DNA from 2 places in the Paenibacillus sp. FSL P4-0176 genome. Region 1 is predicted to be linked to the other one. Evidence: a T-box and tRNA genes for the amino acid it is inferred to sense, from the RefSeq annotation. Region 1 holds a T-box; the other holds one or more tRNA genes.
What was found. A T-box is a leader RNA that pairs with one kind of tRNA and senses whether it is charged. The one in region 1 lies ahead of tyrS (tyrosine--tRNA ligase), so its partner is inferred to be a tRNA-Tyr.
Positions count from the first base shown of each region.

Region 2: it has a tRNA-Tyr gene. The T-box ahead of tyrS (tyrosine--tRNA ligase) is inferred to sense a tRNA for this amino acid. The anticodon was not compared.

Region 1 covers NZ_CP150242.1:4,311,895-4,318,827, forward strand. Annotated here, with positions in the region: gene MKY95_RS19850 (carboxypeptidase M32) at 1-37, opposite strand, end outside; gene MKY95_RS19855 (carbonic anhydrase) at 387-962, shown strand; gene MKY95_RS19860 (PadR family transcriptional regulator) at 1,136-1,702, shown strand; gene MKY95_RS19865 (hypothetical protein) at 1,801-2,298, shown strand; gene MKY95_RS19870 (YxcD family protein) at 2,304-2,582, shown strand; gene tyrS (tyrosine--tRNA ligase) at 2,739-4,001, opposite strand; T-box leader at 4,118-4,345, opposite strand; gene MKY95_RS19880 (DUF4375 domain-containing protein) at 4,444-4,893, opposite strand; gene MKY95_RS19885 (Imm63 family immunity protein) at 4,913-5,356, opposite strand; gene MKY95_RS19890 (YdiU family protein) at 5,453-6,922, opposite strand.
Region 2 covers NZ_CP150242.1:6,054,247-6,061,179, reverse strand. Annotated here, with positions in the region: rRNA gene MKY95_RS28065 (16S ribosomal RNA) at 1-1,304, shown strand, start outside; rRNA gene MKY95_RS28060 (23S ribosomal RNA) at 1,617-4,543, shown strand; tRNA gene MKY95_RS28055 (tRNA-Asn) at 4,610-4,685, shown strand; tRNA gene MKY95_RS28050 (tRNA-Ser) at 4,689-4,780, shown strand; tRNA gene MKY95_RS28045 (tRNA-Glu) at 4,790-4,861, shown strand; tRNA gene MKY95_RS28040 (tRNA-Val) at 4,929-5,004, shown strand; tRNA gene MKY95_RS28035 (tRNA-Met) at 5,022-5,095, shown strand; tRNA gene MKY95_RS28030 (tRNA-Asp) at 5,123-5,200, shown strand; tRNA gene MKY95_RS28025 (tRNA-Phe) at 5,296-5,371, shown strand; tRNA gene MKY95_RS28020 (tRNA-Thr) at 5,392-5,467, shown strand; tRNA gene MKY95_RS28015 (tRNA-Tyr) at 5,477-5,562, shown strand; tRNA gene MKY95_RS28010 (tRNA-Trp) at 5,569-5,642, shown strand; tRNA gene MKY95_RS28005 (tRNA-His) at 5,672-5,744, shown strand; tRNA gene MKY95_RS28000 (tRNA-Gln) at 5,768-5,842, shown strand; tRNA gene MKY95_RS27995 (tRNA-Gly) at 5,847-5,921, shown strand; tRNA gene MKY95_RS27990 (tRNA-Cys) at 5,928-6,001, shown strand; tRNA gene MKY95_RS27985 (tRNA-Leu) at 6,008-6,086, shown strand; gene MKY95_RS27980 (class I SAM-dependent methyltransferase) at 6,270-6,933, shown strand, end outside.

The DNA of each region.
Region 1 (6,933 bases):
GGAAGGATTCCAAATGTTCCTGTGTTTGTTTATCCATTGTTATCGTTCACCTCTTCAAAAAAAATGTTATACCCTATTGATGATACTTTTTGCATTGCGTATAATCAACTTTTAACAGATGAAAATTGCATTGTTCTCCTAAAGATACGTGTTCAAAAAGTCTGGTTTTCATTACCGAGAAGATAGAAATGGCGTTCAACTTCGATGCTGATGATGCCCTCAGGCATGATTCGTAATCAAAAGTGGACTTTTTGAACAACCTCTAAAGGGTTGGAGTAATGCCATCTGCTGACCGTGAAATACTATTAAAGCAAAGGCGTGTAGGACAAGCTGCATCATATGCAAGTGGCCGTGCTCGTCGTATTGGATAACAGGAGGCAATGGACATGAACAACATTCAAGAGATTTTGACTTACAACAAATCATTTGTCGAGACTAAAGAATACGAAAAGTATACGGCTGGCAAGTTTCCAACCAAAAAGATGGTTATCATCACTTGTATGGATACACGTCTGGTGGAATTGCTGCCCAAGGCCATGAACCTGAAAAACGGTGATGTGAAAATCATCAAAAACGCAGGCGCAATTATCTCTCAGCCTTTCGGAAGCGTAATGCGTAGTGTACTTGTCGCCATCTATGAACTGGGTGCAGATGAAGTCCTGGTAGTGGGGCATACCGAATGTGGTATGGCTTCCCTTCACGCTGAGACCATGATTGGACATATGGTTGAGCGTGGCGTATCGGAAGAAGTCATGACTACTCTGGAGAACTCTGGCATCCGTTTGCAAAAATGGTTGCGCGGGTTTGACAGCGTCGAAGAAGGGGTAAAACATACTGTGGAAGTGATCAAGAAGCATCCTTTACTTCCTCCCAATGTACCCGTCCACGGCATGGTTATCGATTCTGCCACAGGTGAGCTTGATCTTGTCGCTGAGGGGTATGGACAACAGGCATCTCTCTAAATGGTTTGGAGTGCGGACCTTATGGTTCGCACTTTTTTTGTCTAAATTAAGGCAGTTGTTCTGTCAGGTTGTCAAACCATACAGTTTCAGTGTACACTTTTTATGAAAGCGGTCAAAGAAAGTAAAAACGATTGTTCTCTCTGACCTAGCCCTAATATTAAGGAGACATGTGCATGAACATACTTTCCTACGGATTACTCGGGCTGCTTACCCGCGAGGAGTCATCGGGCTATGATCTGATGCTGAAAATCCAGCCTCATTGGCAGGCGAAACACAGCCAGATCTATCCACTCCTGTCCAAGATGGAAAACGATGAGTTATTGGCCTCCCGCTGGGTACAACAGTCTGACAAACCGGACAAGAAAATGTACGCAGTTACGGAAAAAGGCATTGAAAAGCTCTTGGAATGGATGATTACTCCTGTTACCGCACCGGTTACACGCGATGAATTTAATTTGCGTATTTTGTGTGTTGGCATAGCGGAAGACGGAAGCATGAGACGCATTCTTAACGAGCGTAAAAGCTGGTTTATGGAACGCATACGTTATTTCGAGGATCTGAAGTCACGTATACCTCAGGATAATCTTCGTGTAGGCAACCGAGATTTTGGAAGCTACATCCTGGTACAAAAAGGGTTAATGCACGCACAAACAGGCCTGGAATGGTGTCATTGGGTTACCCAATTGCTTGATGGCCAAGCTGCAATTCAAGACCCAAGTCCAAGCGTTTCAGAAATTTAATAAAATTTGAAACGTTCCTGCAAGTTGACCGTATTACATGAGTAAGGCCCATTTTTGGGCGATTCAAACAAATTAATCGGGGGGTTACGATCTTTACAATGAAGAAAAAATTCGGAGTTAAACATCTAATGATGGTATTTATGGCCTTTACATTATTGTTCGCAACAGTGGGAGTAACGAATCCGGATTCTGCGGATGCAAGACGTGGTGGCGGATTCAAATCCGGTACGAAAAGTTATAGCAATACACCTAAGAAATCCGACAGCAATGTAAGCAAATCGAATACGAATAACAACTCCAGCAATGGAGCAGCTACAACGAACCGTGGCGGATTCTTCGGCGGTGGCGGCGGATTCATGAAAGGCATGATGCTTGGTGGTCTTGCTGGTATGATGTTTGGCGGATTGTTCGGTGGCATGGGCGCTCTGGGTAACATCCTTGGATTGCTCGTGAACGTTGCAGCAATTATGTTGATTGTTATGCTGGCTATGGCACTCTTCAGAGCCATCTCCAATCGTCGCAAACCTGCAGCGGATGGTCGTTATGACCGTCGCAATGATCGTGATGATGACCGTAACAGAAACGGACGGTACTAGTCTCTATGGTTCTGAGCATGGATGAAATTGTGAATGCAATCTGTATTCATATGGCAGAACGTAAGGGTGTACGTCCAACCGATGTGAATGTAGAACTGAGTTGGGAAGAAGATACAGGTTATTCCGCTGAAGTTTGGATTCAAGGCCGTAGTCAATATCTGGTGGAGTCCAATATGATTGAAGCGATTCTTCGTTACCTGCACAGTGAATACAACATCAGGGCGTACCGTGAGAATGTACGACTTGATCTGGATGAAGAAATCACAGCGATCGTTAATCAATAAGATAGGTCACTCACTGGCCTGATATACGAAAGACCGCCTCCCCTCTGTCGCCTGACAGAGATGGAAGGCGGTCTTTTTGTTTCTGTATTTGTAGCTTTATTTGTGTGTCTATTGTAGTCTCTATACGTTTCTGTGTTACGTTCTAATACTCAGACACTACGCTTGGAGTTTAACCAGGCTGTAGTTCTTCTTACCTTTACGGATAATGATGAATTTACCGCCAATGGCATGCTCTGCCGACACTGTGAATTCAAGCTCCGTGATTTTCTCACCGTTCATGGAGATAGCGCCTTTAGTGACATCCTCACGGGCCTGGCGTTTGGATGGCTCCAACCCCAGATCTACGAGCCAGTCGACGATATTTTTCGCTTCGCCGTCCGTTTCGAATGTTGGCATTTCCTTGAAACCCTGCTCGATTTCATCTGCTGTCAGGGAACGGATATCACCACTGAACAGCGCCGCTGTAATACGTTTAGCCTGTTCTAGCATTTCTTCACCGTGAACGAATTTTGTCATTTCTTCCGCGAGTGCTTTCTGTGCTTCACGTCTGTGCGGCTCTGTCTCTACCTTTTCAGCCAAAGCTTCAATTTCTTCTTTGCTCAGGAAGGTAAAGTATTTCAAGTATTTGATCACATCACGGTCATCTGTATTCGCCCAGAACTGGTAGAACTCAAATGGTGTTGTTTTGTTCGGGTCAAGCCAGATTGCGCCGCCAGCTGTTTTACCGAATTTCGTACCGTCGGATTTGAGCATGAGCGGAATGGTCAGACCATACGCCTTCGCTTCAGATCCTTCTTTTTTACGAATCAGATCAAGACCACTCGTGATATTCCCCCATTGATCCGAACCGCCGATTTGAAGCTGTACATCTTCGTTTTGGAACAGGTGCAGGTAGTCGAGTGATTGAAGGATCTGGTATGAAAACTCGGTAAACGAGATTCCGCCTTCCAGTCTGCTCGCAACTACATCCTTAGCCAGCATTGTGTTGAGATTAAAGTTTTTGCCGTAGTCACGCAAGAATTCAATCACATTGATTTTGTGTGTCCAATCGTAGTTGTTCACCATGCGAACCTGATTATCACCGTCTGTTACGAACAACTTCTTCATCTGCGCTGTCAGTGCATCCACATTCTCCTGCACTTGCTCCATCGTTTGCAAAGAACGTTCTGCCTGCCGGCCACTTGGATCACCAATCGTACCTGTAGCTCCACCTATCAGAATGACTGGACGATGTCCTGCCAGTTGAAAACGTTTCAGCATCATGAATGGAATTAGATGTCCGATATGCATGCTGTCCCCCGTAGGGTCAACGCCGCAGTACAACGAGATCGATTTGGTTTCAGTCAACTCACGCAGTCCCTCTGCATCTGTCTGCTGGTTAATGGCGTCACGCCACTGTAGTTCATCAATAATATTCATGTGTATAACCCCTTTTCTATCCTCAAGATTCAGTCATGATCTACGTTAAATTACGAAATTACACGCTGGAACGGCTTTTTTGGACACAAAAAAATCGCCTCCTTGTCTTCATTAGACACAGGGACGATTATTATAACCGTGGTACCACCCAAATTGCATGGACAACACATGACCTTAACACGTTATCCATACCACTTTTGGCAATATATCGTTTGCCCATCCGCTTGGCATTACCCAAGTACTCCAGAGTGTAATTCGCAGCCCTTGTATGTATCAGGTTCCATCAACCCCTGACTTTCTGTAACAGGGACAAAGCCGCTACTGCGCTCTATCAACGTGATTCATGTATTCAATTTATAGCAAGTATAGCCGAACGTTTCAGTCATTGCAAGACCAAGTATTAATCTTCGAACAGAACAACGGATGCATAGTTGAAACTAGATTATATAATCATCATGTTCAATTTTCCGTGATAATAACCATAGGCTTTCTCCGCGATCTGATCCTCATTGTTCCAAAACTTCTGATCCAGCGCATCTAACTGCTGCTCTTGTTCCTTTGTCAGGAATTTAGGAATATCCCACAGTTCAGTAAGCCTTTCATCCTCTTTCAGATGCTCAATGCAGCCGTATGCTGACGTTATAATCTCCACGACTTGAGTCGCACCAATGATATGTAATGCCCGCAACGCGTAACGGTATACCTCTTCCCCCCAGTTGCAGAAAAACTGTATAAAACCGCCATTAAAGACATCCGCCTCTAATAGCCATAAAGCAGCAATGTCCTGCTCGTTCGAAGTCAACGATGCCCAGCCCTGTTCAGATTCATTCTTTTTTTCGACAAATAACATAGCATAGTCATACCATACATCATTAATATCATGCTCGCTCATGTAACACACCTCACTTTTTTTATGTCATGCCCTCTAACTCCTGACGTTTACCCGTCTGATGCCAATGTAAATACGGATCACCGATCTGCTGGAAAGCTTCCTGAACACCCCTGTTCAGTTCCTTCATCACTTCATTTGTGTAGTTCAAATGCGTTTCTTTATTATCCACGCCATGTCTTTCCAACAACCCTACATGCGTCGCGGTGAAAATAATATCTTCCAGCAACCAATAGATGACTTCATCAGGCTGTTTCACCCGTTTCTCCAATGAGACGAGACCACGTTCGTATATTCGAACAATATACGTATCTTTTCTACTCTCTACATAGGGCACCCCATCCCATTTTAAGGTCTCAAACAAGCGGTTAACATAGTTCTGCATCTGTTCCCTAGGAAAAGATGTACGCTCTAAAAGCTGTAAAAGGATGTCTGCCAATTGTTGTTTGCTTAACATGTTGGACATGAATGCACCTGCCTCTATAAAGTAACTTCGATGACAGAATGAAAAAATGAAAAAGCTGCCCAAGGCAGCCTCCTCATATTCGTTCCTACTGTTCAATCAGGTTCCACAAAAAGTCTGATACGAAGTATTGCACTGTGCTGGTAGCTCGGCATATTCAGCCTGCTCAGGTGAGTGCGCAAACGGGTCTGAAAGAACTGCCAAAAGCTTCTGCATCACGCTAAGATCTCCGTGGTTCTCCGCTTGCTCAAGGGCTTCCTCGACCCGATGATTGCGGGGGATAACTGCTGGATTGTTCGTTCTCATCAACTGCCGAGAGACTTCCTTCTCCTCTTGCTGTCTGTCCAATCTTGCTTGCCACCGCTCATGCCATTCAGCAAATTCCGGCGTGCCAAACAAAGCTGTCCCTTCCAACCTATCAAAGGTCAATGCCAGGAACGTATTGGTGTAATCTGCACTATGTTTCTCCATGAGTTCAAGAAGCTCCTTGATCAACGCTTCATCTTCGGCCTCTTCATCCAACAAGCCCAGTTTGGCACGCATTCCCTTGAGCCAATGATGATGGTACAATTCAGAAAATTGTGCGATAGCATCCTGAGCGAGTTGCACCGCCTGTTCTTCATCTTCATGCAACAACGGCAGAAGCGTCTCGGCAAAGCGAGCCAAATTCCACCCGGCAATATACGGTTGATTACCATAAGCATAGCGACCTTGCCTGTCAATGGAGCTGAATACGGTTGAAGGATTGTAAGCATCCATAAAGGCACACGGACCATAATCGATGGTCTCACCACTAATGGCCATGTTATCCGTGTTCATCACGCCATGAATGAAACCAACACGCTGCCATTGGGCAATGAGTGCCGCCTGCCGTTTAATAACTTCCTGAAGGAGCAAAAGATAACGATTCTCAGCTTGAGCAACATCAGGAAAATGTCGATGCAACGTATAATCAGCCAATGCCCGAAGATCGTCGATAGACCCCCATCTGGCTGCATACTGGAAGGTTGCTACCCGGATATGACTGGAAGCCACACGCGTTAAAATGGCACCTGGCCGCTCTGTTTCGCGGATAATGTTTTCTCCTGTTGATACCACAGCCAGACTGCGTGTTGTTGGGATACCCAGTGCATACATCGCTTCACTAATAATATACTCTCGCAACATGGGCCCTACAGCAGCACGTCCATCTCCTCCACGAGAGTACGGTGTTCTCCCTGAACCTTTCAGTTGGATGTCCACTCGCTCGCCCTGTGGCGTAATCTGTTCACCCAGCAGCAAAGCACGTCCATCACCAAGCATGTTAAAATTGCCAAATTGATGTCCTGCATAGGCCTGAGCCAAAGGCTCGGCTCCTTCCGGAATCATATTACCTGCAAAAATTTGCGCTCCTTCATCACTGTCAAGAGACTCCACATCCAGACCCAAGGTGGATGCAAGCAGTCTATTAAAAATGATCAGCTTTGGTGATTCAACAGGCGCTGCGCCCTGACTTGTAAAAAAGGGTTGCGGTAACTTCGCATAACTATTCTCCAAGTTCCACCCTTTGTTCAACGTTTCTTGTTGCATGGTGATCACAA
Region 2 (6,933 bases), 1.7 Mb from region 1:
CGCATTAGCTAGTTGGTGAGGTAACGGCTCACCAAGGCGACGATGCGTAGCCGACCTGAGAGGGTGATCGGCCACACTGGGACTGAGACACGGCCCAGACTCCTACGGGAGGCAGCAGTAGGGAATCTTCCGCAATGGGCGAAAGCCTGACGGAGCAATGCCGCGTGAGTGATGAAGGTTTTCGGATCGTAAAGCTCTGTTGCCAGGGAAGAACGCTTGGGAGAGTAACTGCTCTCAAGGTGACGGTACCTGAGAAGAAAGCCCCGGCTAACTACGTGCCAGCAGCCGCGGTAATACGTAGGGGGCAAGCGTTGTCCGGAATTATTGGGCGTAAAGCGCGCGCAGGCGGTCATTTAAGTCTGGTGTTTAATCCCGGGGCTCAACCCCGGATCGCACTGGAAACTGGGTGACTTGAGTGCAGAAGAGGAGAGTGGAATTCCACGTGTAGCGGTGAAATGCGTAGATATGTGGAGGAACACCAGTGGCGAAGGCGACTCTCTGGGCTGTAACTGACGCTGAGGCGCGAAAGCGTGGGGAGCAAACAGGATTAGATACCCTGGTAGTCCACGCCGTAAACGATGAGTGCTAGGTGTTAGGGGTTTCGATACCCTTGGTGCCGAAGTTAACACATTAAGCACTCCGCCTGGGGAGTACGGTCGCAAGACTGAAACTCAAAGGAATTGACGGGGACCCGCACAAGCAGTGGAGTATGTGGTTTAATTCGAAGCAACGCGAAGAACCTTACCAGGTCTTGACATCTGAATGACCGGTGCAGAGATGTACCTTTTCTTCGGAACATTCAAGACAGGTGGTGCATGGTTGTCGTCAGCTCGTGTCGTGAGATGTTGGGTTAAGTCCCGCAACGAGCGCAACCCTTATATTTAGTTGCCAGCACTTCGGGTGGGCACTCTAGATAGACTGCCGGTGACAAACCGGAGGAAGGTGGGGATGACGTCAAATCATCATGCCCCTTATGACCTGGGCTACACACGTACTACAATGGCCGGTACAACGGGCTGCGAAATCGCGAGATGGAGCCAATCCCAACAAAGCCGGTCTCAGTTCGGATTGCAGGCTGCAACTCGCCTGCATGAAGTCGGAATTGCTAGTAATCGCGGATCAGCATGCCGCGGTGAATACGTTCCCGGGTCTTGTACACACCGCCCGTCACACCACGAGAGTTTATAACACCCGAAGTCGGTGGGGTAACCGCAAGGAGCCAGCCGCCGAAGGTGGGATAGATGATTGGGGTGAAGTCGTAACAAGGTAGCCGTATCGGAAGGTGCGGCTGGATCACCTCCTTTCTATGGAGAATCGTTTCCTGCAACGGAAACATTCAAAACTGCAGCTTAGCTGCAAAACACTCACTCGTTGTTCGGTTTTGAGAGCTCAAACTCTCAAACAGCTTGCTTTTGCATGGAGCTTGTTCTTTGAAAACTAGATATCGAAACGAAACAAACGCGAATTAGAACATTCCTTTTTAGCTGAACTTGTGTTAAACAAGTTTTAATAAAAACGGTAGTTAAATTGCTTTTGCGATGGTATTGAATGGGAGCGACTTTTGGCTTTGCGTAAGCAAACCAAGGGAAGCGAGCAGTCAAAATCCGGAGCAATATGGTTAAGCTACTAAGAGCACACGGAGGATGCCTAGGCGCTAGGAGCCGATGAAGGACGTGGCGAACAACGAAACTGCCTCGGGGAGCTGTAAGCAAGCTTTGATCCGGGGGTGTCCGAATGGGGAAACCCAGCTGGGGTAATTTCCAGTTACTCACAACTGAATACATAGGTTGTGTAGAGGCATACCAGGGGAACTGAAACATCTAAGTACCCTGAGGAAGAGAAAACAATAGTGATTCCGTCAGTAGCGGCGAGCGAACGCGGAGAAGCCCAAACCAAAGAGCTTGCTCTTTGGGGTTGTGGGACGTCTCACATGGAGTTACAAAGGAACCGGTTAAGCGAAGAGGTCTGGAAAGGCCCGCCAAAGAAGGTAAAAGCCCTGTAGTTGAAAGTCTGTTCCCTCCGAGACGGATCCCGAGTAGTGCGGGGCACGTGAAACCCCGTATGAATCCGGCAGGACCATCTGCCAAGGCTAAATACTTCCTAGCGACCGATAGTGAAGCAGTACCGTGAGGGAAAGGTGAAAAGCACCCCGGAAGGGGAGTGAAATAGAACCTGAAACCGTGTGCTTACAAAAAGTCAGAGCCCGTTTTAGGGGTGATGGCGTGCCTTTTGTAGAATGAACCGGCGAGTTACGTTCCCGTGCAAGGTTAAGGTGAAGAGCCGGAGCCGCAGCGAAAGCGAGTCTGAATAGGGCGAATGAGTACGTGGACGTAGACCCGAAACCGGGTGATCTACCCCTGTCCAGGGTGAAGGTGCGGTAACACGCACTGGAGGCCCGAACCCACGCATGTTGAAAAATGCGGGGATGAGGTGGGGGTAGCGGAGAAATTCCAATCGAACTCGGAGATAGCTGGTTCTCCCCGAAATAGCTTTAGGGCTAGCCTCGGAAAACAGAGTCGTGGAGGTAGAGCACTGATTGGGTGCGGGGCCCGCAAGGGTTACCAAGCTCAGTCAAACTCCGAATGCCATAGACTTACTTCCGGGAGTCAGACAGTGAGTGCTAAGATCCATTGTCAAAAGGGAAACAGCCCAGACCATCAGCTAAGGTCCCCAAGTGTGTGTTAAGTGGGAAAGGATGTGGAGTTGCACAGACAACCAGGATGTTGGCTTAGAAGCAGCCATCATTGAAAGAGTGCGTAATAGCTCACTGGTCGAGTGACTCTGCGCCGAAAATGTAACGGGGCTAAACACACCACCGAAGCTATGGCTTGATGCTTTGCATCAGGGGTAGGGGAGCGTTGTATAAGGGTTGAAGGTGTACCGTAAGGAGCGCTGGACATTATACAAGTGAGAATGCCGGTATGAGTAACGAAAAGATCAGTGAGAATCTGATCCGCCGAAAGCCTAAGGGTTCCTGAGGAAGGCTCGTCCGCTCAGGGTAAGTCGGGACCTAAGGCGAGGCCGAAAGGCGTAGTCGAAGGACAACAGGTCGAAATTCCTGTACCACCGTAAGCCGTTATGAGCAATGGGGGGACGCAGTAGGGTAGTGACGCGGACTGATGGATGTCCGTCTAAGCAGTAAGGCTGATGTGTAGGCAAATCCGCACATTGTAAGGCTGAGCTGTGATGGGGAGCGAAAATTATAGTAGCGAAGGTCATGATCTCACACTGCCAAGAAAAGCCTCTAGCCAGGTGATGGTGCCCGTACCGCAAACCGACACAGGTAGGCGAGAAGAGTATTCTAAGGCGCGCGGAAGAACTCTCGTTAAGGAACTCGGCAAAATGACCCCGTAACTTCGGGAGAAGGGGTGCCCCGGTAGTGTGAATAGCACGAGGGGGCCGCAGTGAAAAGGCCCAAGCGACTGTTTAGCAAAAACACAGGTCTGTGCGAAGCCGTAAGGCGAAGTATACGGGCTGACGCCTGCCCGGTGCTGGAAGGTTAAGGGGAGTGGTTAGGGAGCAATCCCGAAGCTGTGAACCGAAGCCCCAGTAAACGGCGGCCGTAACTATAACGGTCCTAAGGTAGCGAAATTCCTTGTCAGGTAAATTCTGACCCGCACGAATGGCGTAACGACTTGGGCGCTGTCTCAACGAGAGATCCGGTGAAATTTTAATACCTGTGAAGATGCAGGTTACCCGCGACAAGACGGAAAGACCCCATGGAGCTTTACTGCAGCTTGATATTGAATTTGGGTACGATCTGTACAGGATAGGTGGGAGCCTTTGAAACGTGAGCGCCAGCTTGCGTGGAGGCAACGTTGGGATACCACCCTGATCGTATCTAGGTTCTAACCTGGTACCGTAATCCGGTGCGGGGACAGTGTCAGGTGGGCAGTTTGACTGGGGCGGTCGCCTCCTAAAGAGTAACGGAGGCGCCCAAAGGTTCCCTCAGAATGGTTGGAAATCATTCGAAGAGTGCAAAGGCATAAGGGAGCTTGACTGCGAGACCTACAAGTCGAGCAGGGACGAAAGTCGGGCTTAGTGATCCGGTGGTACCGCATGGAAGGGCCATCGCTCAACGGATAAAAGCTACCCTGGGGATAACAGGCTTATCTCCCCCAAGAGTCCACATCGACGGGGAGGTTTGGCACCTCGATGTCGGCTCATCGCATCCTGGGGCTGAAGTAGGTCCCAAGGGTTGGGCTGTTCGCCCATTAAAGCGGTACGCGAGCTGGGTTCAGAACGTCGTGAGACAGTTCGGTCCCTATCTGTCGTGGGCGTAGGAAATTTGAGAGGAGCTGTCCTTAGTACGAGAGGACCGGGATGGACGTACCGCTGGTGTACCAGTTGTTCCGCCAGGAGCACCGCTGGGTAGCTATGTACGGACGGGATAAACGCTGAAAGCATCTAAGCGTGAAGCCCCCTCAAGATGAGATTTCCCAGTATGTAAGACCCCTTGAAGACGACGAGGTAGATAGGCTGGGGGTGGAAGTGCAGCAATGCATGGAGCTGACCAGTACTAATCGGTCGAGGGCTTATCCAATAGCAAGTTGTAATTCGCATGTTTCGTTTCGAATCTAGTTTTCAGAGAACGATCTCTGAAGCATATTCCCTGATAGCTCAGTTGGTAGAGCACTCGACTGTTAATCGAGTTGTCACAGGTTCGAGCCCTGTTCGGGGAGCCATATGGAGAGGTGTCCGAGCTGGCCGAAGGAGCACGATTGGAAATCGTGTAGGCGTCACAAGCGTCTCGAGGGTTCGAATCCCTCTCTCTCCGCCATAATATTAAGGCCCGTTGGTCAAGGGGTTAAGACACCTCCCTTTCACGGAGGTAACAGGGGTTCGAATCCCCTACGGGTCATAATAACTTCAAAAAAAGAAGTTGATTTTTACAACAAGATTATGGTATGATCATAAATGTGTTGTTCGGAGGCTTAGCTCAGCTGGGAGAGCATCTGCCTTACAAGCAGAGGGTCGGGGGTTCGATCCCCTCAGCCTCCACCATATAAACTTTATAACGACGCGGGGTGGAGCAGCCCGGTAGCTCGTCGGGCTCATAACCCGAAGGCCGCAGGTTCAAATCCTGCCCCCGCAATTATACTTTCCTTTGAGAAAGTGATCTGGAACCGTGGTGTAGTTGGCCTAACATGCCTGCCTGTCACGCAGGAGATCGCGGGTTCGAATCCCGTCGGTTCCGCCATTTAATCTTTACATGAGGCAAACTGTTCACTACATCTGCTGTATGGCACTGATGCCCTATATAAAGTGTAAGGAATTAAGATTAGACTTTATTATGGCTCGGTAGCTCAGTCGGTAGAGCAGAGGACTGAAAATCCTCGTGTCGGCGGTTCGATTCCGTCCCGAGCCACCATTTTTAAAATAATTTAATATGCCGGTGTAGCTCAACTGGTAGAGCAACTGACTTGTAATCAGTAGGTTGGGGGTTCAAGTCCTCTCGCCGGCACCATGTAATCCTGGAGGATTAGCGAAGTGGCCAAACGCATCAGACTGTAAATCTGCTCCCGTACGGGTTCGGTGGTTCGAATCCATCATCCTCCACCAGTTTTTAGGGGCATAGTTTAAAGGTAGAACAACGGTCTCCAAAACCGTTGGTGTGGGTTCAATTCCTGCTGCCCCTGCCAATTAAATTTTTAGAAAATAACCTTTTATGGCGGTCGTGGCGAAGTGGTTAACGCACCGGTTTGTGGATCCGGCATTCGGGGGTTCAATTCCCCTCGATCGCCCCTTTGTTTTTTCATTTTTTTATTGGGGATTAGCCAAGCGGTAAGGCAACGGACTTTGACTCCGTCATGCATAGGTTCAAATCCTATATCCCCAGCCATTATGCGGACGTGGCTCAGCGGTAGAGCATCGCCTTGCCAAGGCGAGGGTCGCGGGTTCGATTCCCGTCGTCCGCTCCAAAATATGGCGCCATAGCCAAGTGGTAAGGCACAGCTCTGCAAAAGCTTTATCCCCAGTTCGAATCTGGGTGGCGCCTCCAGCATATGCCGGCGTGGCGGAATGGCAGACGCGCTCGACTCAAAATCGAGTGGGAAACCGTGGAGGTTCGAGTCCTCTCGCCGGTATATTGAATAGCCCTACATGTTGCTTATGCAATGTGTAGGGCTATTTTTATTTTATATGAAACGATTTATGTGCAGTAAGAAAATCTAGAGTAAGAGAAGATGGACGTTAATAAAGATTGACGTATGATTATATTGAGTATATTGTAGATAAGTAAAGTCTTTAATATGGAGGAGTGAAGTAGAGTGACTAATGGAAAAAATGTATCGGATACAGATCTGTTATTTGATCTTTCTGTATGGGAAGAGGCATGGAAGAATCGTCCGAGAAGTTCAAAATATAAGAAGAAAAGCGTCCCCTCTAATATAGAAGAAGCTTTTGAGCGATGGGCCAGGGATTATCATGCACAGTCGTTCACTGAAGAAGGAAAGCAGCGTTCTGAACGCATTATGGGCTGGATTGAAAACCAGGGTGTGGAATTCGCAGGATTATCCATTTTGGACATTGGAGCCGCTTCAGGCATATTTACCATTCCTTTTGCAGAAAAGGGGGCAAGTGTGACCGCAGTTGAGCCTTCTGAGTTGCTTGTCTCCCTTATGAAAGAGACGATACCTCCAGCTCTGGAATCCAAAATCGAAATCGTAAACGAACGATATGAAGAAATCTCCATTAAGGATAAAGGCTGGGAGAAGAAATATGACTTTGCATTTGCATCCATGTGTCCGGCGATGTCGGATTGGGAAACGATTGAGCAGGCGATCAATTGTGCCCGGAAGTATGTGTATATAAGTACTATGGCGGGACAGAAGGAACACACACTAATGAATGAACTTAAGGATGTACTGGGTGTAACTTCTTCACACAAGGCCGGTGATATGGGGTATATCCAACAGTTGCTGTATTTGAAGG